3 regions of the Exiguobacterium sp. BMC-KP genome follow, and region 2 is predicted to be linked to each of the others. Evidence: riboswitches for the same ligand, from Rfam matches in the RefSeq annotation. Region 2 holds a riboswitch; each other region holds the start of a gene.

Region 1 (11,107 bases), on a different contig from region 2:
TGATACAGGGCAAGCGTCACAAGCAATAACGCGATCGGTAAAAAGGCACGCTTAAAGTGGTACCAATAATTCACGAAGATCGCCTCCTATTTTTCTTTCATCTTACTTGAAGCGACATCTAAAAAGCCACCTTCATTTGAAGGTGGCTCACTGATTACGATTGGCGTGGATGTTCTGGGAAGTCCATCTCTTCGTAACGAACGACGGACGTCCGATTTTTGAATTTATGTCCTAACCAGAAAGCAAGGAATAATGGAATTCCGACATACGTCGCGGCAATCCCGACCCAATCAATCTGATCAGCAAGGAATGCTGCGTAGTTTTGACCGACGATGACAAGGAAACAAAGACCGAATGCGAACAACGGACCGAATGGGAACGCTGGTGCAACATACGGCAAGTCTTTTAACGAGTGCCCTTGTGCAATGAACCCTTTACGGAAACGATAGTGACTGATCGCAATCCCGAGCCATGCGATGAAGCCTGTCATCCCGGAAGCATTGAGTAACCACAAGTAAACTTGGCCACCAAACATCGACGTCAAGAAACAGAGCGCACCGATGGCACCTGTTGCAAGCAACGCATTACGTGGTACACCGTTTTTCGAGACTTTCGCGAACAACTTCGGTGCATCACCTTGACGCGCAAGCGTGTAAAGCATACGTGTCGAAGCATACATCCCTGAGTTTCCGGCAGATAAGACAGACGTCAAAATGACGGCGTTCATGAGTGCTGCTGAGAAAGCAAGACCTGCTTTTTCAAAGACGAGCGTAAACGGACTGACCGCTACGTCGGTGATATCATTTGAAACCAAGTTCGGACTCGTATACGGAATGAGCATCCCAATGACGAAAATCGCGAAGACGTAGAAAAGCAAAATACGCCAGAAAACTTGTTTAACTGCTTTTGGAACATTCTTTTTCGGATCTTCTGATTCACCCGCTGCGATGCCGACGAGCTCCGTTCCTTGGAAACTGAATCCAGCAACAAGGATGATTCCGATGACGGCAGGAATCCCACCGACGAACGGTGCATCACCAAGGGCAAAGTTTTTAAAGCCGACTGGTGGTTCTGATGTAAAGACACCGAAAATCATTGCAACACCAACAACTAAGAACACGATGACGGTAACGACTTTGATCATCGCGAACCAATATTCCGCTTCTCCAAATCCTTTAACGGAGAAGAAGTTCAGACCGATCATCAGTAAGAGGAACAATGCACTGAAGTAAAAACCAGGAACGTCTGGGAACCAATACGTCATGACGATTTGTGCAGCAACGAGTTCGACTGCGATCGTAACTGCCCAGTTGTACCAATAGTTCCAGCCTAGCGCAAAGCCAAATGATGGATCGACGAATTTTGTTCCGTATGTCGAGAAGGACCCAGCAACCGGCATGTAAGCCGCCATTTCACCAAGACTTGTCATTAAGAAGTAGACCATCAGACCGACGATAGCGTAAGACAGGAGCGCACCACCTGGTCCGGCTGCGGCAACGGAAGCCCCAGACGCAATGAAGAGTCCTGTTCCGATAGCTCCGCCGATAGCAATCATCGACATATGACGAGCTTGTAATCCACGTTTTAAACCTTCTGCTGTTGAATCTGTTGTTTTGTTAACATCTAAATTGTTCATTTCGTTCGCTTCTCTCTGTATAGATTTTTGAGAGGACACTTTTTGAATGAAAAAAACAAAAAGCGCCCTCATCTTCCAGATGGAAGATGAGAACGCAACATAATAAAATGGATGCGCCTCATTCTACCGTCGTGAAAGATAGCTCTCCACAAGTAAGTGATACCCGACTTGTGACAGTATTAGACCTGTTCGATCTAATCCCAATCGATCATCTTCAAAGCGATGATTGATTTCGGCAATTCTTCCTTTCAGGTCACCTCATTTGTCGCTTGACGACATCCGTAACCGTACTCTTAAGAACTGCAACCTCCATCCCACTGGTTGAGTGAGAACTGATTTAATTGATAGTACTACGTCATATTACACAAATCGCCACGAAATTGTCAATTGCCTTTTTCGAATATCGGGTAGTCGATGGTAAAAATCCGATATGTTTAGTACACTAAATGGTAGAAGTCCACTGAGAGAAAGGATGCTGCTTGCATGCCACAGGAACGTGATTTGCTAACTTACCGACTCGAGGAACAAATGCGTGTCATTCTTCGTACCCTGCGACGTGAACTTAACCGACTATTTGAAGGAACAGCGACCCGAAGTGAATTTTTCATCTTACGGAGCCTTTCGGAAAATGGTCCTCAGCGCCCGACGCTTCTCGCGGAACAATTTGAGCTCGCGACGAGTCAAGTCACTGCTTTGACGGATAAGCTGTATAAACAAGGATACGTCACACGGACACGTTCAACGGAAGATCGTCGTTCAATCGTCCTCGCTTTGACGGATGACGGAGAACGTGCATTTCGGGATCTCGAAATCGTCCGCAGAAACTATTTGCAAGATCGCTTCGGGACATTGACGGAAGAAGAACTCGAAACAATGATTCGTGTCTTTGATAAAATTTTATTGACGATGGATGAAGATACACTTACTTCATCATCATAAAACGGTAGATTTTCTACCGTTTTTTCTATTTTATCTAAAGATTTCCCTCTGTCTAGCCGTTATCTAGTTGAGTATACTGGAAGTATATATATGGAAATCTGTTAGCTGGGGGAGTTGGGAGGATTTGTTGTCCATCATGAATCAATTCATCATTAACTTTTGTCTACTGTTCACAACGATTACTCTCTTGTTCTTACCATTTCGGAATCAACCACGCATTTCGCTGAATTCTAGCTGGAACATACGCCTCATATTAGGCGCTGTCTGTGGTTTGATTGCAGTGTTATTAATGTTCAATGGCATCCAAATTGATGTCGCCCGAGTTGACTTACGAATCGTTCCCGTCGCGATCGCCATGCTGTTCGGTGGTTTCCCAAGCGCCATCGTCGCAGGTGTAATGATCATCGGGACACGTTACTTTTTAACACCCGTCGATCAAATGGAGGGTTTTTATTTATCTACGTTAATCATGACTCTGTTTATTTTAACGATCGGGATCCTTCGCCGTTTCCTTCATGTGAACGGACGCCATTTTCAGCTTATGGTACTAGTAGGGATTCTATACTCCTTACCGGCAATTTATGTGCTGACCAACACATGGTCAACATTCATTAAGATCTCGATTGCCTATATCTTCTTTAATCTACTAGCTGGATTCGTTGCTTTCCGGTTACTAGCGGAACTACGCCGTCACTTCGAAAATATCCAGTACCAGCAGAAACTTGCCATGACAGATGCTTTGACGGGACTTGCCAATCGTCGTCGTCTCGATGATTCACTGTCACTTGTCGGTTCAACCGACCAAGGCTATTCGCTCGTCTTGATTGATATCGATTTCTTCAAGCATGTCAATGATACATATGGTCATGATGCAGGTGATGATGTCTTACGCCAACTTGGTATGACTCTCGCTTCCTTGACACGTCCGGACGATCTCGTTGGACGATACGGTGGTGAAGAATTTTTAATCATTCTGCCGAGCACTTCGGCTAAAGAAGCGCAAAAAATCGCAGAACTGGCTCGGATGACGGTTGCACGTAACCTTTTCCCAACAGCAGATGTTCCTGATTTGCAAATTACGATTTCTCTAGGCATCGCGCATTCTAGTGATTCACATACGTCTCTTGAAGCTTTGCAGCAAGCAGACAAAGCGTTGTATTACTCAAAAGAAAGCGGACGAAATCGAAGTACGATCTATACGAAGGAACTCGCATTCCGACAGGCTTAAAACGGATCAGACACTTTCACATGGGAGTGTCTTTTTTTTTTTACGTACTCATTCCGTTTCCTTAGGAAAACCGATACTCTCAACCGTCCCGAAGACAATCATTCGGCTTAATTGCTCCGCCATATATGCTGCTGAATAGGGACGATCGTTTCGTAACCACGAAATCAATAATCCTAGCTGTCCCCCAATGACGTAATTCAACAACAAATCTCGATCGACGAAAGTAGCCCCATCTGCGACTTGTGACCGAAACACGAGACGATAGTTTTCTTTCAACGTATCGAGAAAACGAGAGATGAACGTTTTAATCGGCCCTTGAACGAGCATCGTCTGATAAAACAATTCGTTTTCTTCGATGTGAATGAACAAACGAGCAAAATAGCGACTTACCTGTTCAACTGTCGGAAAAACCGTGCTTGTAACCGTAATCCGAATCGCCCCTTCAAGTGCCGTCATTTGCTCCTCGACGATTTGGTCAAGCAAATCATATTTATCTGTATAGTGAGCGTAAAACGTCGAACGGTTCACCCCTGCCCCATCTGTCAGCATCTTGACCGTGATACTCGAGAAGCTATGCGTCTTCAATAAACGAAATAATTCCATTGTAATACGGTCACGTGACCGTTTCGGTCGTGGATCACGGCTCTCATTCATTCACATTTCACTCCTTTTTCATTATCTTTTCATAAATGAATCCGTTACCATCTATTTTTCCGACATTTTGTCGGAAATTGTCGGTTGTTTGTTAGCTAACTATCCATATAATTAACTATATTAATTACTCCTCCCCCCAGAGGAGTACTTTTTTTGAATCGATTGTACACAAGAAAGGATGCTAACACACCCATGAGTATGAAAAAATTATTAATCATCAATGTTGTCACTCTCATCGTCTTGATTGGTGGCGGTGTCGTCGGATACTACTATTACGATCAAGCCACAAGCTATGTCAAAACAGACAATGCAAAAATCGATGGTAAAATGATAACGGTTGCGAGCCCAAGCGCTGGTAAATTGACAGATTGGTCAGCAAAAACAGGCGAGTCACTCAACAGTGGTGCAACAGTCGGACACGTCATGACTGCACAAGCTGGACAAAAACCGACAGATCTCTCTGTTTCGATGCCGTCTAAAGCAACGATCGTTCAGTCGATGGCGACAAAGAACGGCTTCGTCGCAGCAGGTACACCACTCGCCTATGGTTTTGACTTAAACGATCTTTGGGTCACAGCGAACATCGAAGAAACAGAAATCGATGAAATCAAAGTCGGACAAACCGTTGATGTGTATGTCGACAGCTATCCGGACACGACACTTTCTGGTGAAGTTGAACAGATCGGAATGACGACAGCTTCAACCTTCTCGATGATGCCTTCTTCAAACGGAAATGCGAACTACACGAAAGTCGCACAAGTCATTCCGGTGAAAGTATCGCTCTCACAAGAAAAATCGCTCGACATTCGACCTGGTATGAATGTGACCGTCCGCATTCATAAGGATTAAGGAGGGACGTTCATGTCTACTACCTTTTTATTCGGATATAGCGCGTTTACGATTCTGATCATCATCGGTGTCAACTGGATCGCCCGTCGAAGTCGCCCATCCAACATGGCACTGGCGACTGATGGACCGACACTTGAAGAATCACTTGAGACGGAACCAACGATGTCCGTGACACCTCCGGTCGCAACACCTCCAAAACAAGTTTCAACTGAAAACGTCAGTATTCCGAAAGTATTGACGGTTTTACTGATTGGTATGTTCATTGCTATTTTGAACCAAACATTGATTAATGTCGCGTTGCCGGTTCTGATCAATGACTTCAACGTTTCAACATCTACTGCTCAGTGGTTGACGACGGGCTTCATGCTCGTCAACGGAATCTTGATTCCGATCAGTGCCTTTTTGATGCGCAGTTATACGTTCCGCCAATTGTTCCTCGCTTCGATGACGCTCTTTTTCTTCGGATCGATCATCTGTTCGATGGCGATGAACTTCCCAGTTATGATGATTGGGCGTGTCGTTCAGGCAGCAGGTGCTGGTATCTTGATGCCGCTTGGATCGAACGTCTTCATGACGTTGTTCCCTCCGCATAAGCGTGGAGCCGCCATGGGGATGCTCGGGATCGCGATGATTCTCGCTCCAGCTGTCGGACCAACAATCACGGGATATGTCATCCAAAACTATGATTGGCATGTCATGTTTTATGCGATGTCGTTCTTTGGATTAGTGACGTTGTTACTCGGTGCAGCCTGGTTCCGTCTGACGCAGCCACTCTCAAAACCATCTTTTGATGCACTTGGTGTCTTATTCAGTACGATTGGGTTCGGTAGTCTCCTTTATGGTTTCAGTGAAGCTGGGAATGATGGCTGGGATAGCCCAATCGTCATCAGTACGATCGTCATCGGTTTAATCGGGATTGCGGCTTTTGCAATGCGTGAACTTTCGATGGAAGATCCAATGCTGAACATTCGTGTGTTGAAGGTGCCGGAATTTTCTTTCACGCTCTTCATCAATGTCATCGTTACGATGGCCTTGTTCGGCGGCATGTTGCTCTTACCGATCTATCTTCAAAGTATCCGCGGATTTTCACCGGTTGACTCCGGTCTTCTCCTTTTACCAGGTTCATTGATCATGGGGATCACTGGTCCTATTGCCGGTCGTTTATTTGACCGCTTCGGTATCCGCCCACTCGCCATCTTCGGTTTAACGTTGATGACTTACGGGACATGGGAATTGACGCAATTGAACATGGATACATCGTATTACTCAATCATGGGGATTTATATGCTTCGGTCATTCGGGATGGCATTCATCATGATGCCCATCATGACTGCCGGTATGAACGCCCTACCGATGAAGATGATTCCACACGGAAATGCAACGCAAAATACGCTCCGTCAGGTCGCCGGGTCCATCGGAACGGCGATTCTCGTCACCGTCATGACACGTCAAACGACGGCTCACTTGGCAGACGATGCGAATCAGTTCACGACTCTTGATCCGACGCTTTCACAACATCTAAATGATCTCGGACAACAACTTGGTAGTTCACAAGCTGCTTCGATGAGCTGGTTTACGACGCTGACGAAACAAGCGACGATTCAAGGAATCACCGATGCATTCTGGATTGCGACCGTCTTATCTGCGCTCGCATTAATTTTGTCCTTTTTCTTGCACGGGAAAAAGGAACCGAATCTAGATTAATTGACGACGGACCAGTTGATGTCACATCAGCTGGTCTTTTCTTATACTTTACGAAAAGTTCTTCTTTGCACTTCAGCTTTAAAATCGATACACTAGGGACAATGAGTTTCATATCTAAAGGAGATGCTTTATGGTTGCCTTTCTGCAATTTTATGCGTTCATCTTTGCTTGTTGTTTTGCTTGGCAAGTTGGTCGACCATCACCTTGGTCACAAAAGATCGTTCGTGCCTTTTTAACAAGTGTCAACGGGCTCTTCGTATTCGCACGTGCCTCGATTTCAATCTTTTTATTAGTTGGACCACTATTACTCGTCACATATCTTGTCTTTCCACGATTAATCACTTTTGAAAATGGTTTAGCAATGGTGATTAGTGTGCTCGTCATCGGACTAGTCGATCGTCTCGTCAGTCTTGTCGTCCTACCACTCATGCGTTCCTTTTTCCTAAAACGTCAACGCGTCATGCCACAATCGGTGGAAATGGTGCTCTATACGATGGCGATGGCAGTCTTGCTCTTTATTCAACTCCACGCTGTCCCTGGCGTTCAGATTCATGTAGCACTGACGATTTTCCTTGGGTTTACGATTTATTTCGCCCATTATTTATTTGCGCTGTACCGGATTCGTCTTATGAAAAAGAAACTAACGACCGTTGCTCAGGATCAAGACGAGGAACGAAAAGTCTCTTAATACGAATTCAATAAAAGATGATTTCCTCTCGGGAATCGTCTTTTTATTTTCTGACAAATAACGTTGACAATGATAATCGTTATCATTTATAGTGAAAAAGTACTCAGTGAGGAGATGAAACGGATGCATGCCCAACAAGTGATTGAAACACGCCGGTCGATCCGGTCCTATACGGAACAACCCGTTCCGGTCGAATTGGTAGAAGCATTGCTCGACACGGCGATTTATGCCCCGAATCATAAATTACGAGAACCTTGGCGCTTTGTTCTCGCAATCGAAGACGGACAAACACGGTACGTCGATGCCTTGATGGAGTTGCTGACAGCGCGCGGTCAATTCGAGACGAAGACGATCGAACAACGTCAGCAGGCGGAACAAAAATTACGGGAAGTCCCGGTTTATTTAACGGTACTTTGTCAGGTACAAGGAACACCGGATCAACAGCTAGAGGATACACTCGCAACAGCTGCCATGATTCAAAATCTACAGTTGGTGGCGACAGAGCGAGGTCTTGGTTGTTGCTGGAAGAGCGGAAAACATTGGTTTACACCAGAATATGCGTCTCTCGTCGGTGCTTCAGAAGAAGAGCGGGTTCTCGGTGTCATTCAAATTGGCTGGCCAGCCGTCGTTCCACCTGTTAAACCTAGAACGTCCGCAAAAGACAAGTTGACGCACTTTTAAGAGGTGCGCATTCTGCGAGCTACCCCTGCTCGCGCCAATCAAGCCCCAATTCAAAATAAAAACGTTCCGATGACGTCTCCCTCCCCAAATGGAGACGCAATCGGAACGTTTTTCTGTTAGAGAAATCCTTCATTATTGACAGTTCATTTAGCTTGATTCTAAGATAATGAAGGTGAAACAAATAACCGCTTACAGAAAGCGGGTCGAAAGAAGGGGTCCCCTTGCACGCGGATCAACGAAAAAAATTAACGGTCCTCATGATCAATATGTTCATTGCCGTCGGGAGCTTCGGGATCATCATTCCGATTCTTCCCGCTTACTTAGCATCAATTGGACAAGGTGGAACAGCTGCCGGATTGATGATTGCGATCTTTGCCGGAGCACAGCTCATAATGTCGCCGATCGCTGGAAAATGGGCTGATCAATACGGTCGTCGTAAGATGATCATTTACGGATTAATCGGCTTGACACTGTCGATGTTCGTCTTCTATTTCTCGAACTCCGTCACAGTACTGTACATTTCGCGCGCAATCGGTGGTGCTGGTGCCGCACTTCTGATTCCAGCCATTTTTGCTTACGTCGCGGATATCACGACGATGGATCAACGCGCAAAAGGAAACAGTTACGTCTCCGCTGCGATGTCACTCGGGATCGTCATCGGTCCCGGGATCGGTGGATTCCTCGCCGAATATGATTTAAAATTGCCGTTACTCGTCTCGGCGATCGTCTCTGGTGCAGCTGTCTTATTCAGTGTCTTGTTACTTCAAGAAAGCGAAAAACATGATGCGACGGCGATGGCACCTGACGAGGGATCGATGCTTCGAAAACTCGGCACATCGTTTAAGAAACCATACTTCGTACCGCTCGTCATTACACTCGTCATGAGTTTCGGTCTGATGGCGTACGAATCGGTACTCGGTTTGTTCGTCGATGATCAATTCGGTGCTTCACCGAAAGATATTGCGATCATGGTGACGTCGACCGGTATTATCAGCGTCATCGCTCAAATCTTCATTGTCGACAAGTTATCGCGTAGTCTGGGAGAAGGAAAGGTCTTGAACTTATTCCTCTTCATCGCAGCGCTCGGCTTCTTATTATCGCTATTAACATCAAGCTACGGTGGATTCTTTGCGATCACACTCGTCATCTTCCTTGCGACGTCGATTTTACGTCCTGTCTTGAATACGATGATTTCAAAGCTTGCTGGGAATGAACAAGGATTTGCCATGGGGATGAATAATGCTTATATGAGTATCGGGAACGTACTCGGACCAACACTCGCTGGTCTACTATATGACGTCAACATTCTCTATCCATTTGCGCTTGGTCTGATCTTCCTTGTCGTGACGTTCATTGGATCGTTCATCTGGCAAAAACGTCAAGCACGGTTGATTGCCAAGGTCGAACAAAGTTCTTAATTGCACCAAAAATAGCCTCGACTGCTCCATCCAATCGGACGGAGTAATCGAGGCTATTTCGTTTATTCCTATTTGTTCGTCATACGAATTGTTCCTCTGTTCCTGATACGAGCAGTTTCGCAACGATTTCTGTTAACAAGAAAACGAAGACGACTCCTGTAAAATCAAGCGTCAACCATGGCATAAGACCAAGACCTAGCAATAGTGTGCCAATCATCAATGAACGATATGAAGAAAAGGTCGGTCGATTCGGACGAAGACTCAGTAAGATACTGACAACACCAAGCACGATGAGCCACGTCACTGAAATATGATAGAAAAAGTGATCCACCAGTAAGAATAGACCGATCGGATACAGCGGAATCCACCAACGGTTCATACCAATGCCTCCCGTTTTTCTTTTCATTATCGCACCATTTGAATTGATTCCCTTTATTTTGAAATGACTTAACCGTATTGTTTTTGATGTGCGCGTTTGAGCTTGAGATATTCCTCATCCGCCCGAATTAAATCCCACTTTTCTTGGAAAATCGCAGCCGATTTGGCTTTTTCTTCATCGATATCGCGTATGTGCAATTCTTTTTTCTCTTTATCTTTATATTTGCGTCCACCCTTATAATTCGCGTAGCGTCGCGCGCGCGTATGACCCATCTGAATGAACTTCCGCGCCATGTCCATGCCGACGAAGTCCCCGTCCTCTTTATAAGCTAAATACATCTCATAAATTTTGTCGGACGATTCTCGAGCGATGTCCGGCGTCTTAAAACGCCAATGCGGCAAAATCTCACTTTTATATGGTTCGACGAGCAACACCCCTTGCTCTCCGCGCCCGACCCGGTATTTTTCCGGTTCCTTACGAAAATCAGTCGTCTTAAAATCGAGATCATAATCAAACGGCATCCCGGTCACGCTCCCTTCTACTCGGAAACGTTCCCTTCCCGCACACTCATCAATCCTCGATCCGGTAGAGTCCTTGCGTATAGATCGTCGCTAAGACGTGTGCGATTTCTTCAATCGTTGCCGTCGCCTCTTCACGGACGACTTCAAATAAGTACATCTCATTGGCAAAGAACCAGCCGCGGGCAACGAGCTTTGAATCAACATCTTGCCGCGCGAGTCCTGTCTCTTGCGCATACTGAATGTCTTGACTGATCCGATCAATGAATCGTTCCCGAATCGCTTTCCATTTTGCACGGACAATATAGGATACACCGATTGCTTGCTCGACAATCCGTAGCATTGCTCGTTCTTCTTCTGCAAGACGTAAGAAATCCGTTGCTTGCGTCACGATGCGTTCTTTCGCCTCCCTC
Region 2 (11,107 bases):
ACTCGATCGAACCAACTCATGGATATCCGATTCGACGATGATACGACCCGCTTTGATTAAAGCCGCTCGATCGCAAGACTTTTCCATCTCCGGAAAGTGATGCGAACTCATCAAAATCGCTTTTCCCGCTTGCTTCTCCTGTTCGATCCACTCTAAAAAACGCTCTTGCATCAAAGGATCGAGTCCACTGGTCGGCTCATCGAGTAGATAAACTGGTGCATCCTTCATGAAACAACCGACGAGTGCCAGTTTTTGTTTCATCCCTTTTGACATCTTACGGATTTTCGTCTTCGTCTCAAACGGAAATCGTTTCAACAACAGTTGTCGTCGTGCCGGATCACTGCCATGCAACCGTTGCATCAAATCCAGCATGTCTGCTCCCGTCATATCTCCAGGTAAACTAATCTCGCCCGGCAAGTAACCGACCAACTGCTTCACTTCTTTACTTTGTGTCCAGCAATCAAAGCCGCCAATCGTCGCCTTTCCATCATCCGCAGCCATCAATCCCATCAAATGTCGGAGCGTCGTTGATTTTCCGGATCCGTTTGGTCCAATGAAACCAAAGATTGTTCCCGGCTCAACCGTAAAACTGACATCGAATATTCCACGCCCCGGTGCAAACTCTTTCGTGACATGCTCCAAGCGAATCATCATCCGACCTCCTTATTTTCCATTTCTCTCATCACTGTATTCATACCCGTTTTGAAGCAGTTTCTTCGGATCAAAACGATAGATGACAAATCGTTCGTCGTGATTTTTGTCATAAAAGTCTCGTAATCGAATCTCATCAATTTGCTCGAATACGGTATGTCGCTCCAAATATTCTCGATATTCATCGGTTGGGTAGTACAAGATGAGATCAACCGAACGCGAGGACCGCTCGACCGAACTTAAAATGTGATCGATCACTTTCATGAAAATTTGGGAAGAGAACGGATTAAAGAAATAAAACTTGTTCGCGTCCGCCGGAATGACGTATTGTTCGGCATACGCCTGTTCAAATCGTAAACTTCCCGAACGTCGCTTACGTCGACTTTCGTAATTCGCCATGTTCCGGAGCGCATCTTCGTAAAATTGTCCATTCATCTCGATTCCGATGACGGAGCAGTCAAAACGATCGTGTAAGTAAAAGTTCAATCGTCCTTTTCCGCAACCAAAATCAATGACAGTGTCTTGTTTTTGAAACAGATAGGTTTCGCATAATTCGTCTAGTGCTGCATAAGGCGTTGGTTCATAGCGATTGTAGTGACTAAATACACCATAAAGGTGTTGCATCTCGATCGTCTCGATTCGTAATTGTTGATCGTATTCTTGCTCATTCATTGTATTTTGTTCCTTCTTTCCGGCATTCTTTCCCTCATCGTACTATACTGAAGAAGTACGTTACTCGTTTTTTGAAAGGGGATTTTATGATGATCGTCGTTACGAACCGGATTAAAGTCAAAAAAGGGATGGCTGCTGCCCTCGCTCCTCGTTTTACACGTCCAAGTGGACTCGATACGATGGATGGTTTCATCCGTGTCGAAGTCTTATTGACACAAAACATCGAAGAGCATGATGAGATGAACGTCAACATGTACTGGGAAGACATGAAGAGTTTTCAAGCGTGGCGGGAGAGTGACGATTTCAAAGCGTCACATAGTCGACCTGCGAGTAGTGAAGCTGGAGAATCTCCGATGCTCGGCAGCGAAATTCTGACTTATGAAGTCGCTTCCGTAAAAGAACGCGCGCAATAAACCAAGAAGGACTCGATATGAGTCCTTTTTATGTACCTGTATAAAAAAAAGAGAAAGGGTTTAATTGTCTCAAATGGTATTATTTGTTATCATAATGCCATTACAGAGAGAGAGGATCTTACATGAATTCGTTAACTATATTTGAACATGCTATTCGTGCCTTACCTGACGACCGTACATTACGACGTGATGAATTATGGACGGATGCCTTTTTATTGCAACAGGAGAACGAACTGACCGTTTATTATTCTCCGATTGGTGAGTACGTCAATACCAAAGCAAAAGTCGTCATCATCGGGATCACACCAGGATTTGAACAGATGCGAATCGCTTTCGAAGAAGCGACGGATGTACTTCATCATAGCGTTTCATTGGAAGAGACGGCACGCCTCGTCAAATATACGGCAAGCTTTGCTGGAACGATGCGACGCAACCTCGTCCAAATGCTTGATACACTCGAACTTCCAGCATTACTCGGAATCGAGACGACGGCTACCTTATTTCATCAACATCAGCAATTACTGCATCCGACGTCGTTATTAAAACAACCCGTCTTTTATCGAGAAAAAAATTATTCAGGGCATCAACCGAAAATCAATCGTAGTCCTTTGTTGAGACACTATGCAGAGGAACATTTCGTTGCTGAGATCAATCAATTACATGAATCAGCGCTGTTGATTCCGCTCGGTCGTGTCGTCGAAGCACAAATTCGTAGCTTGATTCATGACGGACGAATTGAACAGCATCAGCTTCTTTCCGGCTTCCCTCATCCCTCTGGTGCAAACGGTCATCGAAAAAAACAGTTTGAAGAGAATCAACCGTACTTAATGAAACAGCTTATTCAACATTTTGCCGAATAAATAACTTTATCTTAAATTATCAGAATATATGGTTGAATCGCTTCTGAAATACATGATAAAGTGTCCATAAGAACAGAATATGACTATTCTATCGATGAGGTAGAGGCGCGATTTCAATCAGTACTTGGTCCGAGGATGACAACGAAGACGACTACAGGAAAGGTGACATCGCCGAAATGATAATATGTGTCCAACATATCGTCGTTGGTCGATTCGGGAAACACCCGATCGATTGCCATACATAGCAGTTGTATGGAGCGCTCCAATTCGGCTAAGAAAGACGCATCCAGCGAGGGTGTCGGCTTTGTTGCCGGTGCCCTTGCTTTTTTTATGCCGCGGGGTCTCATCTTTAAGTTATTTATTAAAGAGGAGGATATTTTTTATGGTCAACTATTCAGATTCCATCATCGCCCTTGTACCTGCTTTATTAGCTATCTTGTTGGCAATCTTTACGCGCAAGGTCGTTCTTTCGCTAGGTGTCGGCATTCTCGTCGGTGCCCTACTACTCCACCGTTTTAACCCGATCGATACGGTGACCTATCTTGGTAAGAACATCTTCAGCCTATTTTGGGCAGATGGTGCCTTGAACGAATGGAACGTCTTATTGCTTGTCTTCTTGTTATTGCTTGGTGTCCTTTCGACGTTGATCCAAACGTCAGGTGGTGCACGAGCTTTCGGAGAATGGGCAGCAACGCACGTCAAAACGGCACGTGGTGCTCGTTTGGTCGCATTCGGCCTCGGAATTTTGATCTTCATCGATGACTACTTCAATAGTCTCGCCGTCGGAAACGTCAGTCGTCCGCTTACGGATCGTCGTGGTGTATCACGTGCAAAACTTGCCTATTTGATTGACTCAACGGCTGCACCTGTCTGTGTCATCAGTCCGCTTTCAAGCTGGGGAGCATTTATCATCTCCATCATTGCTGGTATCTTAACGACGCACTCGATTACGGATTACTCGGCGTTTAGCGCCTTCATGATGATCGTTCCAATGAACTTCTATGCAATCTTTGCTCTTCTGTTAACACTTTACATCGCTTACTCTGGCATCTCTGTCGGACCGATGAAACAACACGAACGCCGTGCTGCAAAAGGTGAACTCTTCGATGCCTCAAAAGGCACACCGATGGGGATGGCAAAAGAGGTCAAGGAACACACGAACGGAAAAGTTCGGGATCTCGTCGTTCCAATCGTTGTTCTCGTCATAGCTACGATCAGCGCGTTACTCGGAACAGGTGCTCAGGCACTTGCAGCCGACAATCGCCCGTTCACTTTGATCGGCGCGTTTGAAGCAACAGATGTCACACGTTCACTCGTCGCTGGTGTTGTCATTAGTTTAATCGTTGCTTTCCTGATGTTGATCGGACGGAAGATTCCGGGACGCGATTACCGTGCAAGCATCGTTGCTGGTATGCGTTCGATGTGGCCGGCAGTCGTCATCCTGTTGTTCGCTTGGACGATCATCGCTGTCATCGGTGATATGAAAACAGGTGACTATCTCGCAAGTTTCGTTAGCAACTCGATTTCTGCTTCGTACTTGCCGTTCTTATTATTCTTAATTGCCGGCTTGATGGCATTCTCGACAGGAACAAGTTGGGGCACATTCGGGATCATGTTGCCAATCGGTGCGGATCTCGTCATGGCGGTCGACGCTTCTCTCTTGTTACCGACGCTTGCTGCTGTTCTTGCCGGATCTGTCTTCGGTGACCATTGTTCACCGATTTCTGATACGACAATTCTCAGTTCGACTGGGGCTGGATCCCATCATATCGATCATGTCACGACACAGTTACCGTATGCGCTAGTCGGTGCAGTTACTGCCGCTGTTGGTTATTTAGTCATCGGTTTCACGGAGTCTTCGGTCTTCGGTTTCATCGGAGCTCTTGTCACATTCGCACTCTTCGTCGTCGTCTTAAACGTTCTCTCGAAAAAAGGAGAAACCGCTTCGGATTTACAGACGGATTAATGTAACACTGTACGAAAAAAGGCATTGGATGCGCGCATCCAATGCCTTTTCTTATACTCATTCGTTTCACACCATCAATAAACACACATCATTTGCGAACGCTACTGGGTCTTCAAGCGGAAGTCCTTCAACAAGCAACGCTTGCTGATACATTAATTTTGTATAGTGTTCGAATTTCGAACGATCGTTTTGATACGCTGTTTCAAGGGATTGGAACACTGCGTGTGACGGGTTCAATTCGAGAATCTTGACCGCCTCTACTCCTTCGTTATTCGGCATTGCCTTAAGGATTTTCTCCATCTCGATCGAGACGGCGCCGTCTGTCGCAAAACAGACGGGATGAGATTTTAGACGCGTCGATGCTTTGACTTCCTTGACTTGTCCACTTAGCACTTCCTGCATCGCTTGGAACATCTCCGCTTGTGCGTCCGTCGTCTCTGCTTCTTCTGCTTCAATCCCTAAGTCGCTACTCGTGACCGACTTGAACGTCTTCTCGTTGTACGTCACGAGCATCTGGATCGCGAACTCATCGATCTCTTCCGTGAAGTACAAGATGTCGTACCCTTTATCACGAACGAGCTCGGATTGCGGTAACTTATCTAAACGATTCGTACTCTCACCAGCCGCATAGTAGATATGCGCTTGATCTTCCGGCATCGCTGCGACGTATTCCGCAAGCGTGATCAACTTCTTCTCCTTCGCTGAGTAGAAGAGGATGAGGTCCTGCACTTGTTCTTTGTGCATGCCATAATCATTATACATACCGAACTTCAGCTGACGTCCGAACGCTTGATAGAACGTTTCGTACTTCGCGCGATCTTCGCGCAGAAGGGCTTCAAGTTGTGTCTTAATCTTACTTTGGATATTTTTCGCGATCAGCTTCAATTGACGATCGTGTTGTAGAAGTTCACGCGAGATGTTGAGCGATAAGTCCTCCGAGTCGACCATTCCTTTGACGAAACTGAAATGGTCCGGCAGCAAGTCGCTACATTTTTCCATGATCAAGACACCGTTCGCGTAAAGCTCGAGGCCTTTTTCAAATTCCTTCGAATAATAATCGTACGGCGCCTGCTCTGGAATGAATAAGATTGATTGATAACGAACGGCACCATCGACACTGATATGAATGTGTTTTGCCGGTTTGTCGAAACCATACCGTTTCTCTTGGTAGAAGTTCGTATAGTCCTCGTCTGTCAATTCCCGTTTGTTCTTCCGCCAGATCGGTACCATGCTGTTGATTGTCTTGACGACTTCGACATCTTCCGTCTCGTCACTGCCTTCGATTGGCTGACGTTCGAGTTCCTTCATCTCGATTGGATAGCGAATGAAATCGGAGTATTTCTTGATGATGCTGCGCAGACGATACGTCTCGAGGTATTCGTCATACGATTCTTCGTCCTCATTCGCCTTGATGTGGAGCGTAATCTCCGTTCCGACGGTTTCTTTGTCGACTTCCTCGATCGTATAGCCTTCGACACCACGCGATTCCCATTTATAAGCGACTGCATTACCGAATGGTTTCGTAACGACAGTGACGACGTCTGCGACCATGAATGCGGAATAGAATCCGACACCGAATTGACCAATGATATCATGACCATCTTGTGCCTCGTTTTCTGCCTTGAAGGCAAGCGAGCCACTCTTCGCGATCGTACCGAGATTCTCTTCTAGTTCATCCTTCGTCATTCCGATTCCAGTATCACGAATGATGAGTTGACGCGCTTCTTTATTTGGTTCAATCGTAATTTTGTAGTGTTCTTTCTCGAACGAAATCGTCTCGTCCGTCAACGCTTTATAGTACATCTTATCCATGGCGTCACTTGCATTCGAAATCAATTCGCGCAGGAAAATCTCCTTATGCGTATAGATGGAATGAATCATCATCTCGAGCAATCGTTTTGATTCCGCCTTAAATTGTTTCGTTTCCATACTATTTCAGCCTCCCTTTTTTAGCACTCAATTATATAGAGTGCTAATTTCATCTCCTATTATTAGGGAGTTCAAAATATCTGTCAATCTCCTTTTTCACTATACTTCGCGACTTTTTCACGGACGAATCGTCCGATTTGACACAAGTGTTCTGCTGCCCCATATGTGCCGTGGCTAATGTCGTTTTTATCCTTCCGATTTCCAAGACCAATGAACTGCTCACTTGGTTTGAAGTGGAGTCCGATCACAGGTACCTGAAATTGTGACGAAAAACCGATTTGAAAGATCGCGTCTGGATAATCCGTCGGTTGATAGGTCGTCCAATCGATGTCTGGTTCAAGCTTTGCAAATCGTTCCGTATGTTCCTTTCCAAGCAGGATGATTCCTTTTATCGAAAACAGTTCAAGCAGGCGCAATAGGAATGTCTGACCGAATGGACTATCTTCTAACACGCCACGTTCCTTGATCGCTCCCATGTAGTGGTGCGTCGGAAACGGAAAAAAGTCCAGATGAATGACTGGATCAAGTGTTTTCTCATAAAACGATGCACTAAATCCATTCAAGAATCCTTCAAGTTTACCGCCACCTGGTCGCCCGAACCATGTCCGGTAAATATTCGGTTGTTTGAAATAATCGTTGAAGCGCCGAATCGATTCCGTCAGTACCTCCTCTTGTAGATAATCATCCCATATCATGGATTGTGGACGTATGAAAAGCGGACCATACTCATCGAACCGTAGCGCTCCCGTTCGGTCTAAAAACTGTGCTCGGGACGGATTTGTTGCAATCGTCAACCAGCTACTCTGCGTCGCATCACCAAACCAGAGGACAGGTGTCGTTTGGTCAATCAACTCGCTTGAAAAAGCACTCTTTTCAAGTGTCATTTGATACTGAACGGCTTCTTGTAATAATTTTTTGGCAAGTTGCCATTGATCAGATGTCAGCGTTCTCATCTCCTTTTATACAACGATTGTGCTGTTGTAGATGTACCCCCTATCCTCTATCACTAGACGCATCGATGGGTTTAATCTCCATTTCTCCGGGAATGTTTCATAAGGTGAACGATACGACTTAGGAGGGATTTAGCAATGGGTAGACTCGAGCAAAAAGTAGCTGTTATTACAGGATCGGCAACAGGAATTGGACAAGCGACCGCGCTTGTCTTCGCAGAACAGGGAGCAACGGTCGTCTGTGCCGATGTCTCACTTGAAAAAGCACAACAAACAGTGGAACAAATTACAAAACAGGGTGGAAAAGCGGAAGCAGTCCACGTCGACGTCTCAGATGTCGAGAGTGTCGAGCAACTTGCGAAGCACGTCAAAGAGACATATGGTACGGTCGACGTCCTCTTCAACAATGCCGGAATCGATGAACAAGGCGGGAAAGTTCACGAGTATCCAATCGATCTCTTCGACCGGATCATCGCTGTCGATTTACGCGGAACGTTCCTCGTCAGTAAGTTTTTGATTCCACTCATGCTCGATAATGGTGGCTCAATCATCAATACATCATCAATGTCTGGTCGAGCAGCTGACTTGAACCGGTCCGGTTATAACGCAGCGAAAGGCGGGATCGCGAACTTCACTCGCGCGATGGCAATCGATTACGCGCGTCACGGCATTCGTGTCAACTCATTATCACCAGGAACGATCGAAACACCACTCATCGATACGCTCGTCGGTGAAAAAGAAAAAGAGCAAGGTAAACAATTCCGCGATGCGAACGCCTGGATCACACCACTCGGACGTCTCGGTAAACCACGTGAGATGGCAACGGTCGCCCTCTTCCTTGCTTCTGACGACAGCTCATATGTCACAGGTGAGGACATCACAGCAGACGGCGGCATCATGGCTTATACATGGCCGGGGGAAATGTTAATCGATTCAAAGTGGAAAGATGAAGCAGAAAAAAGTGAATGAGCAAGGTACGGTGTAACCTTCTGGTTGCACCATTTTCTTTTATCTCAAGACGTTCAGTCCCGTAAATTATTTTCCGAATTCGTTTACCTCCCTGAAGTATTTTTATCAGGGTACATGATAGGTAAAGGGGGAAATACTTATGCAAACAGCCATTACTTACTTACAACGGTGTCTTCAAATTCCAAGCGTCAACCCAATGGACGGAGAAGAAGCCGTCGCACGTTATGTGTACGATGTACTGGTGGATCATCAAATCTCGACAGAATGGATTGAAGTCTCACCAAAACGAATCTGTCTCGTCGCGACCGTTCCTGCGAGCGAGGAGTTTTCACGTCCTGCTGTACTCGGATTATCTGGTCATCTCGATACGGTTCCGGTCCAAGGAGACGGCTGGACGAAAGATCCATACGGTGGTGAAATCGAAGATGGACGCATTTATGGTCGCGGTGCTTCAGATATGAAATCAGGTGTCATGGCGATGGTGCAAGCACTGATTCAATATAGAGAACGTCAAGACCGTCCTAACACCGTCAAACTACTGATTACATCCGATGAGGAAAATGGGATGACAGGTGCTCGCCATTTGACCGAACAAGGGCATGCGGATGATTTAGATGCTTTGTTGATCACAGAACCGACGAGCGGAATGATCGGTTATGCACAAAAAGGGGTCGTTGGGATCGAAGTGACATGCCGCGGGAAAAGTGCACACAGCTCTGCCCCGCAACTCGGACGCAATGCGATTGATGATATGTATCGCGTCATTCAGGAAGTGAAATCGGAACGCTTCTCGATCACGACGAATCATCACGCAGCACTCGGTCCAGTCGTTGCGTCAATCACCTCGATTTCAGGAGGCGAAGGACCAAACGTCGTTCCGAGTCAGGCTTCATTCTATATGGATATCCGGACGATTCCCGGGTTCGGTCGAGCGGATGTACTTGCTACCTTTACAGATATCGAACGTCGTCTTGTTGCAGAAGATCCCGATTTCGCAATGAATGTGACGGTCATCAAGGATATCCCTTCCTGTGAAACTGACGAACACGCGCCTTTCTTACAACAGGTCGCAGATACGATGGAGCAGGTCAGCGGCGTGACACCACGAAAAATCGCTATTCCGGGTGGTACGGACGGTGCCATGTTCAGCCAATCGAAAAAATCATTCCCGATTGCGATCGCTTCTTTCCATGATTTCCGTCTTGCGCATCAAGTGGATGAATCGATTCCGTTGTCGGAATATGAACAAACGATTGCGTTTTGTTTCAACTTGATCAAAACACCACTTCACTCGCACTAAACAAAGAAGGAACGATTTTCGGATGACATATCGAAAATCGTCCCTTCTTCTTTTTTTAGTATCTATTCGTACACACCAAGCTGAGCCAACGCCTCACTTACATAACTTTGGTCACTGCGAAACTGATGATTTGTTTCCCCGTCAGACCAAGTGATGAAGACATGACCAAGTCGGTCGTAACGTAAGCTAAGATGAATCATATCCTGCTCAAATATAACTTCCCCCTGTAACGACTCATGAACATGAGCAAAATCGCGAATGAACGCATCGTATGCTACAAACGAGATGGAAAACCGTTGTTCACTGTTTTCTCCTGTCATCCGAATCGTCAATTCCTCTTTGACTGAATCTACGTCTAAAATCTCCCACTTTACACTATGTCCTTCTCCTCTGAATGCGATTCGATGCACCATCCGATTCTCTCCCTTCCCTATACAGGATATTCGCTTCCTTTTCTCGAAAGTAACCGATATCTTCTCAATGCGAAAGGAGACTGCTTATGTCTGATCCTCCAAAAACAGGTCCTACTGAACAGTCCGTCGACGCTTTCATAGCACAAGTCGAACCGCCGCAACGTCAAGCAGATGGTATTACCTTGCGTCAGTTTTTCGAAGATGTGACGGGATATGAAGCCGTTCTTTGGGGTTCTTCCTTGATTGGTTATGGTGCCTATCATTATCGCTATGCCTCAGGTCGCGAGGGCGACAGCTTCTATGTCGGCTTTTCTCCGCGTAAGACGAATCTCGTCCTTTATCTCGCACTTGGTGAAGACGACATATCAGAACGACTGCTTACCACTCTCGGTACGTATCGACGCGGTAAGTCCTGCATCTACGTAAAAAAACTGACTGACATCGACTTAGACGTGTTGCGAGCGATGATTGAGCACTCGATCCATACGTTAAAAACTATATACCCTTCTTGATTTTACTCAAAAACAGCCGAAGCGGATTCGCTTCGGCTGTCCTGTTATCGAATTAATGTCCGCCTTCTGTCCGGTCGATATGGCGAATGTGTTTGAGATTGACCCCGATGATGATGACGGATAAGAGAACGAATCCACTTCCGACATAAAACGGTAGGTTTGCGTTGAAGATTTCAGCCAATTTACCGGCCATGAATGGTGCAATGGCTGCCCCGAGAAAACGTAGGAAACTGTATGCCGCAGATGCTGTCGAACGTTCGACAGGTGCTGCGTCCATGACAGCTGTTGTGATGAGTGTGTTGTTATTCCCAAGTACAGCTCCCGCCAAGATGACACAGACGATGACGACAGCTGGTGTTTCTGTGAAAATCCCCATCAACAGAAGTAAGATCGCGAATAAAACCAACATCATGACCATCGCTTTGATTGTTCCGAACCATTGTTTCAATTTCGGAGCTGTCAAGACTGATGT
Region 3 (11,107 bases), on a different contig from region 2:
ATCTCTGTATGTTACGATTCCGACCGGACACCATTGATCCCAAGATCACACTGAACCAAATCCGCATATGTTTGTCGACGGACGACTTCACGGGACTCCCCGTCCCGGACGAAAACAAGTGCCGGACGTAAGAACTGGTTGTAGTTGCTTGCCATCGAGAAGTTATATGCCCCTGTTCCAAACACAGCGAGCGTATCGCCACCATTCGGTTCAACCAACTGCGCTTTTTCAGCGACAAGATCACCTGATTCACAAGCTGCTCCGACGACCGTCACTTCCGTCGTTTCACCCTTCATCCGGTTCGCGATGACCGTCTCGTAGACAGCCCCGTAAAGCGCTGGACGAATGTTATCCGTCATTCCGCCATCGACCGAAAGATATGTCCGAACGCCTTCGATTTCTTTGATCGCTCCGACCGTATAAAGTGTTGTGCCTGCATTCGCGACGACCCAGCGACCTGGTTCGATACCGATTCGCGGACGTTCGATACCGAGTCGTTCCGTTTCCGCTTCGATCACGTCCATGACGCGCGCAATCGTCGCTTCAAAATCAAGCGGTTGATCGTCCTGTGTATAGGCAATGCCGAAGCCACCGCCCACATTAACTTCGCTGACCGTAAAACCATGATGGGCACGGATCGTTTCGACGAAGCCCATCATCGTCCGAGCTGTCTGTTCGAACAGTGACGGATCTTGAATTTGCGAACCGACATGACAATGGATGCCGAGTAAGGACAGATGTTCTGATGCTAAAATCGCTTCGATCGCATCTAAATAATCTGACGCATGCGTCGAGAAACCAAATTTCGTATCGACACCACCCGTCTGGATTTTCGCATGTGCTCCCCCGATGACTTGTGGCACGATCCGGATTAGGACATGAACGGTCTGACCAGCTTGTGCCGCAATCGCTTCGAGTTGTGCGATCTCTGCAAAGTGATCGATGACGATCCGTCCGACACCTTCCTCAACGGCATACTGAAGATCAGCCGTTGATTTATTCGAACCATGGAAATAAATCCGTTCTGCCGGAACCCCGGATTGACGGGCGATGAAGAGTTCCCCGCCCGTGACGACGTCAATTCCGAGACCATGACGCACAACTTGTTCATACACCGCACTGACAGTCAGTGCTTTTGAAGCGAAGGAAGCATACGTATTCGGATACTTATCAAGGAAGTGTTCCCGGACGGTTGCCAGTCGATCCGTCAGCTCCCGTTCTGCCATCACGTACAATGGTGTTCCGTACTGTGCTGCAAGATCGGTAGCTGCGACACCATCGATGTGCAACGTATTGTTTTCTTCTGTCAGGTATTGACTTCCATACATAATAAGTTCCTCCTTATAGATACTGATGCGTCAAGCGCCACGACCGGGCACACATCTGCTCTGAATTGTTCGCTGCACCCGTCCGAGTGATATCGTCAATTTCAACGCCATCCCCGTATAGCACGACTTCGTCTCCGACTTTAACCGTCCCATCGACGGCGACGAACGTATGACTCATGAATAGTTTATTGATGACGGGATAAGGCTTCCCTTGAATGTGAACTGGTAAAGCGGCCCGTCCACGGACGACACCGTCTCCATATCCGACTGGTAAGATGGCAATCCGCATCGGTTCCGTACTCGTAAAATTTGTTCCGTATCCTACATGTTCACCCGGTCCGATTTCACGAATTTCAACGACTTCTGTCGTCATCCGAAGTGACGGCACAAGCCAGTCCATCTTTTCGATCGGCGAATAACCGAACAAGAAGATTCCCGGACGAACATAGTTACAAAACGCGAGACGCGGATCGTGTTTGACGATCGTCGCACTGTTTTCCGAATGGATATACGTGAACGTATGGCGCTTTCGTAACACATCGGCAATGGCAACGAAACGTTCGACTTGTCCATCATGATCCGCATCCGGTTCGTCGGCAAGCGGAAAGTGTGTATATAAACCTGTTAAATCAAGCGAATCTGCTTGCGCAAGCGCAAGGACAGCTTCCGCTTCCTGAAGCGAACTGACACCAAAACGGTTCATCCCGACGTTGATCTTCAAATGTAACTCGATTCCCTGCAGCTGTTCACTGTGTAGGGCGAGCCATTCTAGCGATGAGACACCGAGTGCAATTCCGAAACGTCGTGCTGTTTCAAAATCCTCCGTCGGATTCATAACCAGTACATAACTGTCTGGAAAATTCGTTTTGATTTCAATGGCTTCGTACAACTCGGCGACAGCAAAATGATGAACATCAGACGCCATCAGCGTCTCGACCATCTCGAGCATACCTAAGTTATACGCATTGTTCTTGACCACGGCGAAAATACGTTTACGTGACCGAGCGAAGACCGATGCGACATTCTGTCGCACCGCCTTCCGATCGATCGTGACGAGTGTACGCGTCGTCATTCCGCGACAGCTGGTGTCACATACGTCAACCAGTCCGCATATTGCGGCAATTGACCTGTGACGGCTTGACGGTAAAGACCGAGCAACTCATCAGCGACGTTCCGTGTTCCGCCATTGATCGAGATATGATCGATTTCACCGACACTCGTGATTTCAGCAGCTGTTCCTGTTAAGAAGATCTCATCAGCGACATATAACTCGTCGCGTCCGATATGACGTTCAACGACAGGATAGCCTTGATCTTGTGCCAAGCGGATGATGACTTGGCGTGTAATACCGTCGAGTACTGAACAATCGAGCGACGGTGTATGAATCGTTCCGTTTTTTAGAAGGAAGAGGTTCGCAACACTCGCTTCACTGACGTTTCCGTTCATGTCGAGTGCGATTGCTTCATCAAATCCATCACGAATCGCTTCACCTTTTAAAAGTTGTGAGTTCATGTAGTTAGCAGCCGCTTTCGCTTGCATCGGCATCATCGTTGATGAGACACGGCGATACGATGCGACTTTGGCACGAATGCCAGCGCCTTTATCGAAGTATTCCCCAAGCTCCCAGCAAGAGATTCCGACATGAACTGTCGTATCTTTCGCCATCAATGCTTGCCATGGCGTACCGAGGAACACGAATGGACGGATGTAACACGATTCAAATCCGTTTTTCGCAACCAAATCGATCGTTGCTTGAACAAGTTCGTCAACAGTATACGGAATCGTGACATGGTAATACGCACAACTGCGGAAGAGACGTTCGATATGTTCCTTCAATTGGAAGATCGCCGGTCCATCCGGTGTTGCGTATGCACGAATTCCTTCAAAGAATCCACTACCATAGTGAATCGCATGTGACATGACGCTTGTGTTTGCATCTTTCGGATCATGAAAAACTCCATCTAACCAAATTGCTTCTCCATACTGTGTATCCACTGCCATGTGTTTTCCTCCTCTTCGACGTCAATCAGAGTGAACGTAAATCATCCACCAATTGCGTCTTCTCTTCTGTTTTCGCATCTTTCTGTTTGATGACACGTGCAGGTGTTCCAGCAACGACACTTCCAGCAGGTACGTCTTCTGTGACGACACTACCAGCAGCGACGACGGCATCTTTACCGACTTTGACGCCTTCAAGAATGACTGCATTTGCACCAATCAAGACACCGTCTTCAATGATGACAGGTGTTTTTGAAGGTGGTTCGAGGACACCCGCGACCACGGCACCTGCGCCAACATGAACGTTTTTCCCAATCGTCCCACGTGCACCGACGACAGCGTTCATATCAATCATTGTACCATCTCCGATTGATGCACCGATATTGATGATGGCGCCCATCATGACGACCGCGTTATCACCGATAACGACATGATCGCGAATCCAAGAGCCTGGCTCGATGCGTGCATTCAGGTGACGTGTATCAAGCATTGGTACCGCACTGTTGCGACGATCATACTCCACGTGAACATCCGTGATGCGATCTGAATACTTTTCTAAGAAAGTAGCCGCAAGTCCTGCATCTGCGAAGAAAATCTTTGATTCATCTGATCCGAATGCTGTTGCACCTTCGATCGTCAAGCCAGCCAAATCGCCGTTGACGTAAAGTTTAACCGGTGTTTGTTTTTTAGCATCTTTAATGAATTTAGCAATTTCGTAAGCATCAGTGAGTAACATGTGAATCCTCCTGTGTGTAGAGCGTCTCTAATGTATAGAGTCCCGCTGTTTTTTGAATGAGTGCTTCAGCTGCTTTGATTGCACCAGAAGCAAATACTTTTTTCGATAACGCCGTATGTTTGATTTCAATCAATTCGTCGACACCGGCGAATAAGACTTCGTGTTCTCCAAAGATCGTTCCGCCGCGCATCGCGTGCATCCCAATTTCGTTCGTCTCCCGCTTCTGCCGCGTTTGCGACCGGTCATACACCGGTGTCACGTCACGCGCTGTCTGAATCGTTTGCAACAGCAACTCGGCCGTTCCGCTTGGCGCATCGACTTTTTGATTATGGTGTTTCTCGAGCAATTCGATGTCATACGCCCCTGCTAATGGTACGAGTGTCTTTAACAGTTGCTGCACCATCGCGATACCGTAAGACATGTTGTACGACTGAAAAATCGGGATTTCTTTCGCAGCATCTTGGATCGACGCAAGTTCTGCTTCAGAAAAGCCAGTCGTCGCGATGACGAGTGGCGTTTTTGTCGCCAACCCGTAAGCGAGTAAATCCGGTAACAAACTCGGATGTGAAAAGTCGATGATCGCATCAACTTTCTCTGACATCTCTGTTAGCTCCGCGTATGAAGAAATCGTATCGGATGACTTCGTCCGGTCAACGATTGCAACAATACTTTGTGGCGCTAGTTCGACGACATACTGTCCTGTCGCACCATAACCGTGTAACGCGAGTTTCATCGAACCACTCCTTTGTAAGCATGCATCGTTTCGAGTAAATGCGCGTGACCCGCTTCCGATTGACGGACGAGCGGCAAGCGAGGCGCACCAACTGCAAAACCAAGTTCTTCAAGCGATGCTTTGACTGGAATCGGATTGACGTCACTGAACAAAGCACCGATGACCGGTAACAAGTCGGCTTGAATCCGACGCGCCGTCACGAGATCTTGTGCGAGTAACGCCTCAGCCAGCGCTTGTGTCTCTGCCGGGTACGGATTCGAGAGGACTGAGATGACACCTTGTGCGCCCCATGCCATGTACGGCAGGATTTGATCGTCATTTCCACAGAAGACCGCGAAGTCTTCCGGAATCGCTGCCATCAGTTCTCCCATGAAGCTGACGTCTCCACTTGCTTCCTTAAAGGCTTGAATCCGTGGATGACGTGCTAACGTCACCGCTGTATCGACAGCGATTGCGACGCCAGTTCGTGATGGAACGTTGTATAGCATAATCGGCAATTCTGTTGCATCGGCGACTGCCGTGAAGTGCGCGACGAGACCGGCTTGTGATGTTTTATTGTAGTAAGGTGTGACGAGCATCGCTGCGTCCGCACCGAGACGTTCTGCAAGTAATGTCTTCTCGATCGTTGCTGCCGTGTTGTTCGAACCCGTTCCAGCAATGACCGGTACGCGTCCTGCCGTGATTTGAACGGCAGTCGTCAGAAGTTGCTCGAATTCAGCATTCGTTAAGGTCGACCCTTCTCCTGTCGTACCCCCGACGACAAGCGCCTGAATACCTGCTGCGAGTTGTTGCTCGATCAAGCGTTTAAATACGTGTAGATCTAACTCGCCTGCTTCATTAAATGGTGTAACGAGCGCTGTACCTGCTCCTTTGAACATGAAGAACTCCTCCTTTGTTATGAATGAATCGACTGTTCGATCGCTTGACGTGCGACTTGCACGGCATTTGACGCAGCACCTTTTCGGATGTTGTCAGCCACACACCAGAGATGGAATGTGTTCGCAAGACTATCATCTTGTCGAATCCGTCCGACGTAGACATCGTCCGTTCCACTTGCATCGAGTGGCATCGGGTAACGCGTGTTTGCGACATCATCAACGAGGACGACGCCTGGTGCACCTTCTAACGCTTCACGGATGGCTTCAACCGTCGTCGGTTGCGTAAACGTAACGTTAATCGCAACCGAGTGAGAATTCGTGACTGGAACACGAACACACGTCGCACTGACCGGTAATGCTGGAAGATTGAAGATTTTCCGTGTTTCGTCAATCATCTTCTGCTCTTCTTTCGTATAACCGTTTTCTAGGAACACATCGATATGCGGCAAGATGTTATCGTGAATCGGGTGCGGATAATTGACGGGTTCTTCTCCGCGTGCCCCGCGTGCCAAGTCCTCGATCCCTTTTTGACCTGAACCAGATACAGCCTGGTACGTCGTATAGTTAACACGCTCGAATCCCAGTGACTGGAGCGGCGCTAATGCGACGACCGATTGAATCGTCGAACAGTTCGGATTCGCGATCAAACGGTCCGTTGCTTGAATCGCTTGTGGATTAACTTCTGGTACGACGAGTGGAATCGTTTCCTGCATCCGGAAGGCACTCGAGTTATCGACGACGAGCGTTCCGTTTTCAGCTAATAACGGTGCATATTGCTCACTGATCGTCCCGCCCGCCGCGAACAACGCGACGTCGATCCCGTCTTCCGTGATACTTGGTGTCAATGCTTGGATCGTAATGTCTTCTCCTTTGTACTGTACCGTGCTCCCTGCTGAACGAGCAGAAGCGTAAGCGGATAAGCGGCTGACCGGGAAGTCCAGTTCTGCTAGTACTTGTAACATTTTTTGACCGACCGCGCCGGTTGCTCCAATGACTGCTACATGATACATCCTGTTCTCCTCCTTATAACTCGAACGCGTTTGCAATCGCTGCAACCGTTCGTTCAATGTCTGCTTGTGCAATCGTGTATGAGATACTAATTTCTGAAGTCGTAACTTGATAGAATGGAATGTTCTCTGCTCGGAAAATTGCGAACAACTTCGAAGCAACACCTGTTGCATCCCGCATCCCGATTCCGACGACAGATAATTTTGCGTGTTGGTTATGGCGGTCGACCTTCACTGTCGTAAAGCGATCCATGATGTCTTTTAAGGCTTCATCGAGGAATTCTTCTTCATCGAGTGGACATGAGAACGATAAGAAAATGTCACTGTCGAACGTCGTTTGACTGATCATGTCGATGTTGACGTGGCGATTGGATAACAGTTCGAAGATATCAGCTACTGCTGCATTTGTTTGCGGTACGTGTTTGATTGACACCGTCAAGACGTTCTTCGTGACGCTGACACTCGTTACCGCTTTTTGTTCCATTGTTTCCGTCGCTTCCATGATCCATGTTCCCCTTTTCGATTCAAGTGTTTTCCCGACGAAGATGTGTACGCCGTATTTTTTTCCTAACTCGACACTCCGCATTTCCATAACCTTCGACCCGAGGGCGCTCATCTCCATCATCTCGTCATATGAGATGTGGGGGATCGGCTGAGCCGCGGCATGGATTCGTGGATCAGCCGTGTAGACACCGTCGACATCGGTATAGATTTCGCACCGTTTATCGAGCACTGCCGCAAGAGCAACTGCCGTCGTATCCGATCCGCCTCGTCCGAGTGTCGTCACGTCACCGAGTTCGTTGACACCTTGGAACCCAGCAACGATGACAACATCGTACGTTTCGAGTTTTTGTCGTAACAGATCTCCATCGATCTGTTTGATCTTACTTTTCGTATGCACGCCCATCGTGCTGATTCCTGCTTGTGCGCCAGTTTGCGATAACGCTTTGACGCCGAGCGAGTTAAGGGCGATGCTGAGTAATGAAATCGTCTGTTCTTCTCCGATGGCAAGCAGACGATCGAGTTCTCGCCGCTCGGGGCGATCCGTAATGGCTTGCGCCTGAGCGATTAAAGAATCTGTCATCTTGCCCATCGCCGAAACGACGACGACGAGTTTTTCACCTTCGGCTGCGCGACTCTTCAAATAATTCGCAATAGACTGAATCTGTTCGACAGTCGCAACCGAGCTTCCACCAAATTTAAGTACAGTTGTCACAATCCTATCTCCTTTGTCCCGATACAGAAAAAAACGACGGGCCGGTAGGAGCGTTCCTACGGCCCGTCGTTATCACGATCGGACAAACGAAGACAAAGTCATTCGTTCTTTTACGTAAGATAGCGCTCCGAAACATCGGTTTCGGCAGTACAACGGATCTTAACCGTTGTACCAGCAAACAAGAGTAAGCATCTTCTCGTTCACTTCGGCGGACTTCCCCTTTCACATCATTCGGCATGCTTGCCTTCAAGAATGATGCTACTCATGTCATCCGCGCCTCTATCTGTCGGTTGTTAGTTACAGTTATAGCAGACATCTTTTGTTAAATCCAGTCATTTGGCTGATTTTTTTCAAAATTCGTCAATTTGCAAGATGTTGTTTCGCGAGTTCGAGTTGCTCTGAAACGGCAGCAAACCCTGTACCGCCGTAGCTAGTCCGGCGCGCTACTGCTTGAACCGGATCGAGAAGCGGATAGACGTCGTCTGTGATATCAGGATGGAATGTTTGATACGTCTCAAGGTTCAAATCTTTTAGGAAACAGTCATTCTGTACACAATAAAGGACGGCTTTTCCCACGATCTCATGCGCTTCCCGGAATGGTATGCCTTTCGTCACAAGGTAGTCAGCGAGTTCCGTTGCATTCGAGAAATCTTGCATTGTCGCCTTCTTGAGCGCTTCTGTCTTAAACGTCGCAGATTCAATCATTCCGGTGAAGATTTGAACGGACTGAAGGACGGTATCTGCTGTATCGAAGACCCCTTCCTTATCCTCTTGCATGTCTTTGTTGTAAGCGAGTGGTAATGCCTTCATCGTCGTCAAGAAGCCCATTAGATTGCCATAGACACGCCCTGTTTTCCCACGAATCAATTCCGCGAAATCAGGATTTTTCTTTTGTGGCATCATGCTCGACCCTGTCGAGAAGGCATCGGACAACTCGATGAAGCCGAATTCTTGCGACGCCCAGATGATGATCTCTTCACAAAAACGAGATAGATGCATCATGACGGTCGAGGCGATCCCGAGGTATTCGATGACGAAGTCCCGGTCAGAGACCGCATCGAGGCTGTTCGGATAGATCGACTCAAACCCGAGCAACTCCGCAGACCGGAAACGATCAATCGGAAATGTCGTCCCAGCGAGCGCTCCTGCTCCAAGCGGTGATTTCCGAATCCGTTTTTGGTTGTCCGTCAACCGTTCGACGTCCCGTTCAAACATCCAGAAGTACGCAAGCAAGTGATGGGCAAGAGAGATCGGTTGCGCCCGTTGCAAATGGGTATAGCCCGGCATGACCGTCTCAATATGTTGCTCAGCTTGTTCCGTGATGACCAATTGAAGCTCACGTAATGCCGTCGTCAATGCTTCGACATGTTGCTCCATCCATAAATGCAAATCGGTCGCGACCTGGTCGTTTCGACTCCGTGCCGTGTGCAGTTTGCCTGCGACTGGACCAATCTGTTCCGTCAATAGACGCTCAAGATTCATGTGAATGTCTTCATCCGCTAGCGTATACACATGATCCGCTACTGTCGCTTCCAGTTGCTTTAATCCTTGCTCGATTTGCGTCCATTCGTCTTGAGCGAGGATTCCTTGTTCAAATAACATCTGCGCGTGAGCAAGACTCCCTTTCAAGTCGACACTCGCTAACTTTTGATCGAACGTGATCGATGCTCCGAAGGCTTCCGCTTGAGCGGAAGCACTTTCCGTAAAACGTCCACCCCAGAGTTTGGTCATTTCGTCACACCCGCCTGACGATGAACGCTCGCATGCGTCGAAACGGCAAGACCGTGTAATTTGATGAATCCTTTTGCAGCTTCATGATCGAACGCATCTTCTTTCGTGTACGTGGCAAGCTTCTCATCATAAAGTGAGACCGCAGACTGACGACCTGTCACGGTTGCATTTCCTTTGAACAACTTGACCCGAACTTCTCCTGTGACGTCCTGCTGTGTTGCTGTCAAGAACGCTTTCAGACCTTTCGTCAATGGAGCGTGGAAGAGACCGTTGTAAATCGTTTCTGCATATTGTTTGCTGAGCAACGGTTTAAAATGCGCGACGTCTTTCGTCAATGTGATCGTCTCGAGTGCGGCATGTGCTTTCAGTAGAACAGTTGCGCCAGGGCACTCGTACACTTCACGTGATTTGATACCAACGAGACGGTTCTCGACGTGGTCAATCCGTCCGACACCGTGCGCTCCAGCGATGATGTTCAGTTCCGTGATCAGTTTCGCGAGTGGGTACGTCGTGCCGTTAATGGAGACTGGAACTCCTGCTTCGAAGCCGATGATGACTTCTTCCGCCTGATCTGGAGCGTCTTGTGGTGCTACCGTCAACGCGTAAGCGTCTTGCGGTGGTTCTGTCCAAGGGTTTTCTAGGACGCCACATTCATTACTCCGTCCCCAAAGATTCATATCAATCGAGTATGGGCTGTCAAGGTTGATTGGAATCGGCACATTGTTTTCTTTCGCATAGGCGATCTCTTCTTCCCGTGACCACTTCCACTCCCGAACTGGTGCGATGACTTCGAGTGATGGATCAAGTGCTGCGACCGAAACTTCGAACCGGACTTGGTCGTTCCCTTTTCCGGTACATCCGTGTGCGACAGCCGTTGCACCATATTCATGCGCGACTTCGACGAGCTTTTCTGCGATCAACGGACGCGAAAGCGCTGAAATCAACGGATAGGCATTTTCATAATGCGCACCATATTGAAGGGCTGGTAAGACGAAATCTTTTGCAAATTCTTCTTTCACATCGAGAACGATCGATTCAATCGCACCGACGAGAAGTGCCTTTTCCTTGATAACGGTTAAATCTTTTCCTTCACCGACATCCATACATAATGCAATGACGTCATAGTCCTTGCTCAACCATTTGATGGCTACCGATGTATCGAGTCCCCCAGAGTACGCTAAGATTAATTTTTGTTTCGACATGTATAATTCCCTCCTGGTTTTAAATTCATCTGTCTGTATAAAAATTCATTATGAATTATATATATACATAGAAAACAAAAAAAAGAAACCCTTTTTGCAGGATTTCTTTCAAAATTGATTACATTTTCTTCTCCATCGTCCGGTGCGGGATGCCTGCATCGTCGAATTCATCGGAGACGATTGTATAGCCAAGCCCTTGATAGAACGGGATCGCTTGGACTTGCGCACCGAGTGTTAGTAATTGTTTGCCTTCACGACGTGCGACACGTTCCATCGCC

What was found. Region 2 has a riboswitch for lysine ahead of ADM98_RS01960 (Na+/H+ antiporter NhaC family protein). Riboswitches for the same ligand answer to the same signal wherever they lie in the genome.
Region 1: linked by a shared signal. The riboswitch ahead of ADM98_RS04235 (amino acid permease) and the one ahead of ADM98_RS01960 (Na+/H+ antiporter NhaC family protein) in region 2 are both predicted to bind lysine.
Region 3: linked by a shared signal. The riboswitch ahead of ADM98_RS03730 (aspartate kinase) and the one ahead of ADM98_RS01960 (Na+/H+ antiporter NhaC family protein) in region 2 are both predicted to bind lysine.

The regions. Positions count from the first base shown of each region.
Region 1 covers NZ_LGIW01000014.1:46,569-57,675, reverse strand. Annotated here, with positions in the region: gene ADM98_RS04240 (hypothetical protein) at 1-74, opposite strand, end outside; gene ADM98_RS04235 (amino acid permease) at 155-1,636, opposite strand; lysine riboswitch at 1,768-1,956, opposite strand; gene ADM98_RS04230 (MarR family winged helix-turn-helix transcriptional regulator) at 2,120-2,575, shown strand; gene ADM98_RS04225 (diguanylate cyclase) at 2,712-3,803, shown strand; gene ADM98_RS04220 (TetR/AcrR family transcriptional regulator) at 3,852-4,457, opposite strand; gene ADM98_RS04215 (HlyD family secretion protein) at 4,650-5,306, shown strand; gene ADM98_RS04210 (DHA2 family efflux MFS transporter permease subunit) at 5,319-7,010, shown strand; gene ADM98_RS04205 (hypothetical protein) at 7,141-7,698, shown strand; gene ADM98_RS04200 (nitroreductase family protein) at 7,822-8,379, shown strand; gene ADM98_RS04195 (MFS transporter) at 8,601-9,797, shown strand; gene ADM98_RS04190 (hypothetical protein) at 9,877-10,176, opposite strand; gene ADM98_RS04185 (DUF4385 domain-containing protein) at 10,245-10,697, opposite strand; gene ADM98_RS04180 (TetR/AcrR family transcriptional regulator) at 10,747-11,107, opposite strand, start outside.
Region 2 covers NZ_LGIW01000012.1:75,705-86,811, reverse strand. Annotated here, with positions in the region: gene ADM98_RS01980 (ABC transporter ATP-binding protein) at 1-651, opposite strand, end outside; gene ADM98_RS01975 (methyltransferase) at 664-1,323, opposite strand; gene ADM98_RS01970 (heme oxygenase) at 1,413-1,736, shown strand; gene ADM98_RS01965 (hypothetical protein) at 1,859-2,596, shown strand; lysine riboswitch at 2,689-2,867, shown strand; gene ADM98_RS01960 (Na+/H+ antiporter NhaC family protein) at 2,979-4,562, shown strand; gene htpG (molecular chaperone HtpG) at 4,629-6,491, opposite strand; gene ADM98_RS01950 (hypothetical protein) at 6,575-7,444, opposite strand; gene ADM98_RS01945 (SDR family oxidoreductase) at 7,580-8,410, shown strand; gene ADM98_RS01940 (M20 family metallopeptidase) at 8,550-9,710, shown strand; gene ADM98_RS01935 (hypothetical protein) at 9,773-10,123, opposite strand; gene ADM98_RS01930 (DUF1801 domain-containing protein) at 10,210-10,635, shown strand; gene ADM98_RS01925 (MFS transporter) at 10,688-11,107, opposite strand, start outside.
Region 3 covers NZ_LGIW01000013.1:169,737-180,843, forward strand. Annotated here, with positions in the region: gene lysA (diaminopimelate decarboxylase) at 12-1,328, opposite strand; gene alr (alanine racemase) at 1,342-2,400, opposite strand; gene ADM98_RS03705 (branched-chain amino acid transaminase) at 2,397-3,329, opposite strand; gene dapD (2,3,4,5-tetrahydropyridine-2,6-dicarboxylate N-acetyltransferase) at 3,355-4,062, opposite strand; gene dapB (4-hydroxy-tetrahydrodipicolinate reductase) at 4,049-4,795, opposite strand; gene dapA (4-hydroxy-tetrahydrodipicolinate synthase) at 4,792-5,673, opposite strand; gene ADM98_RS03725 (aspartate-semialdehyde dehydrogenase) at 5,691-6,683, opposite strand; gene ADM98_RS03730 (aspartate kinase) at 6,697-7,896, opposite strand; lysine riboswitch at 8,009-8,186, opposite strand; gene argH (argininosuccinate lyase) at 8,257-9,627, opposite strand; gene ADM98_RS03740 (argininosuccinate synthase) at 9,624-10,829, opposite strand; gene ADM98_RS03745 (GNAT family N-acetyltransferase) at 10,948-11,107, opposite strand, start outside.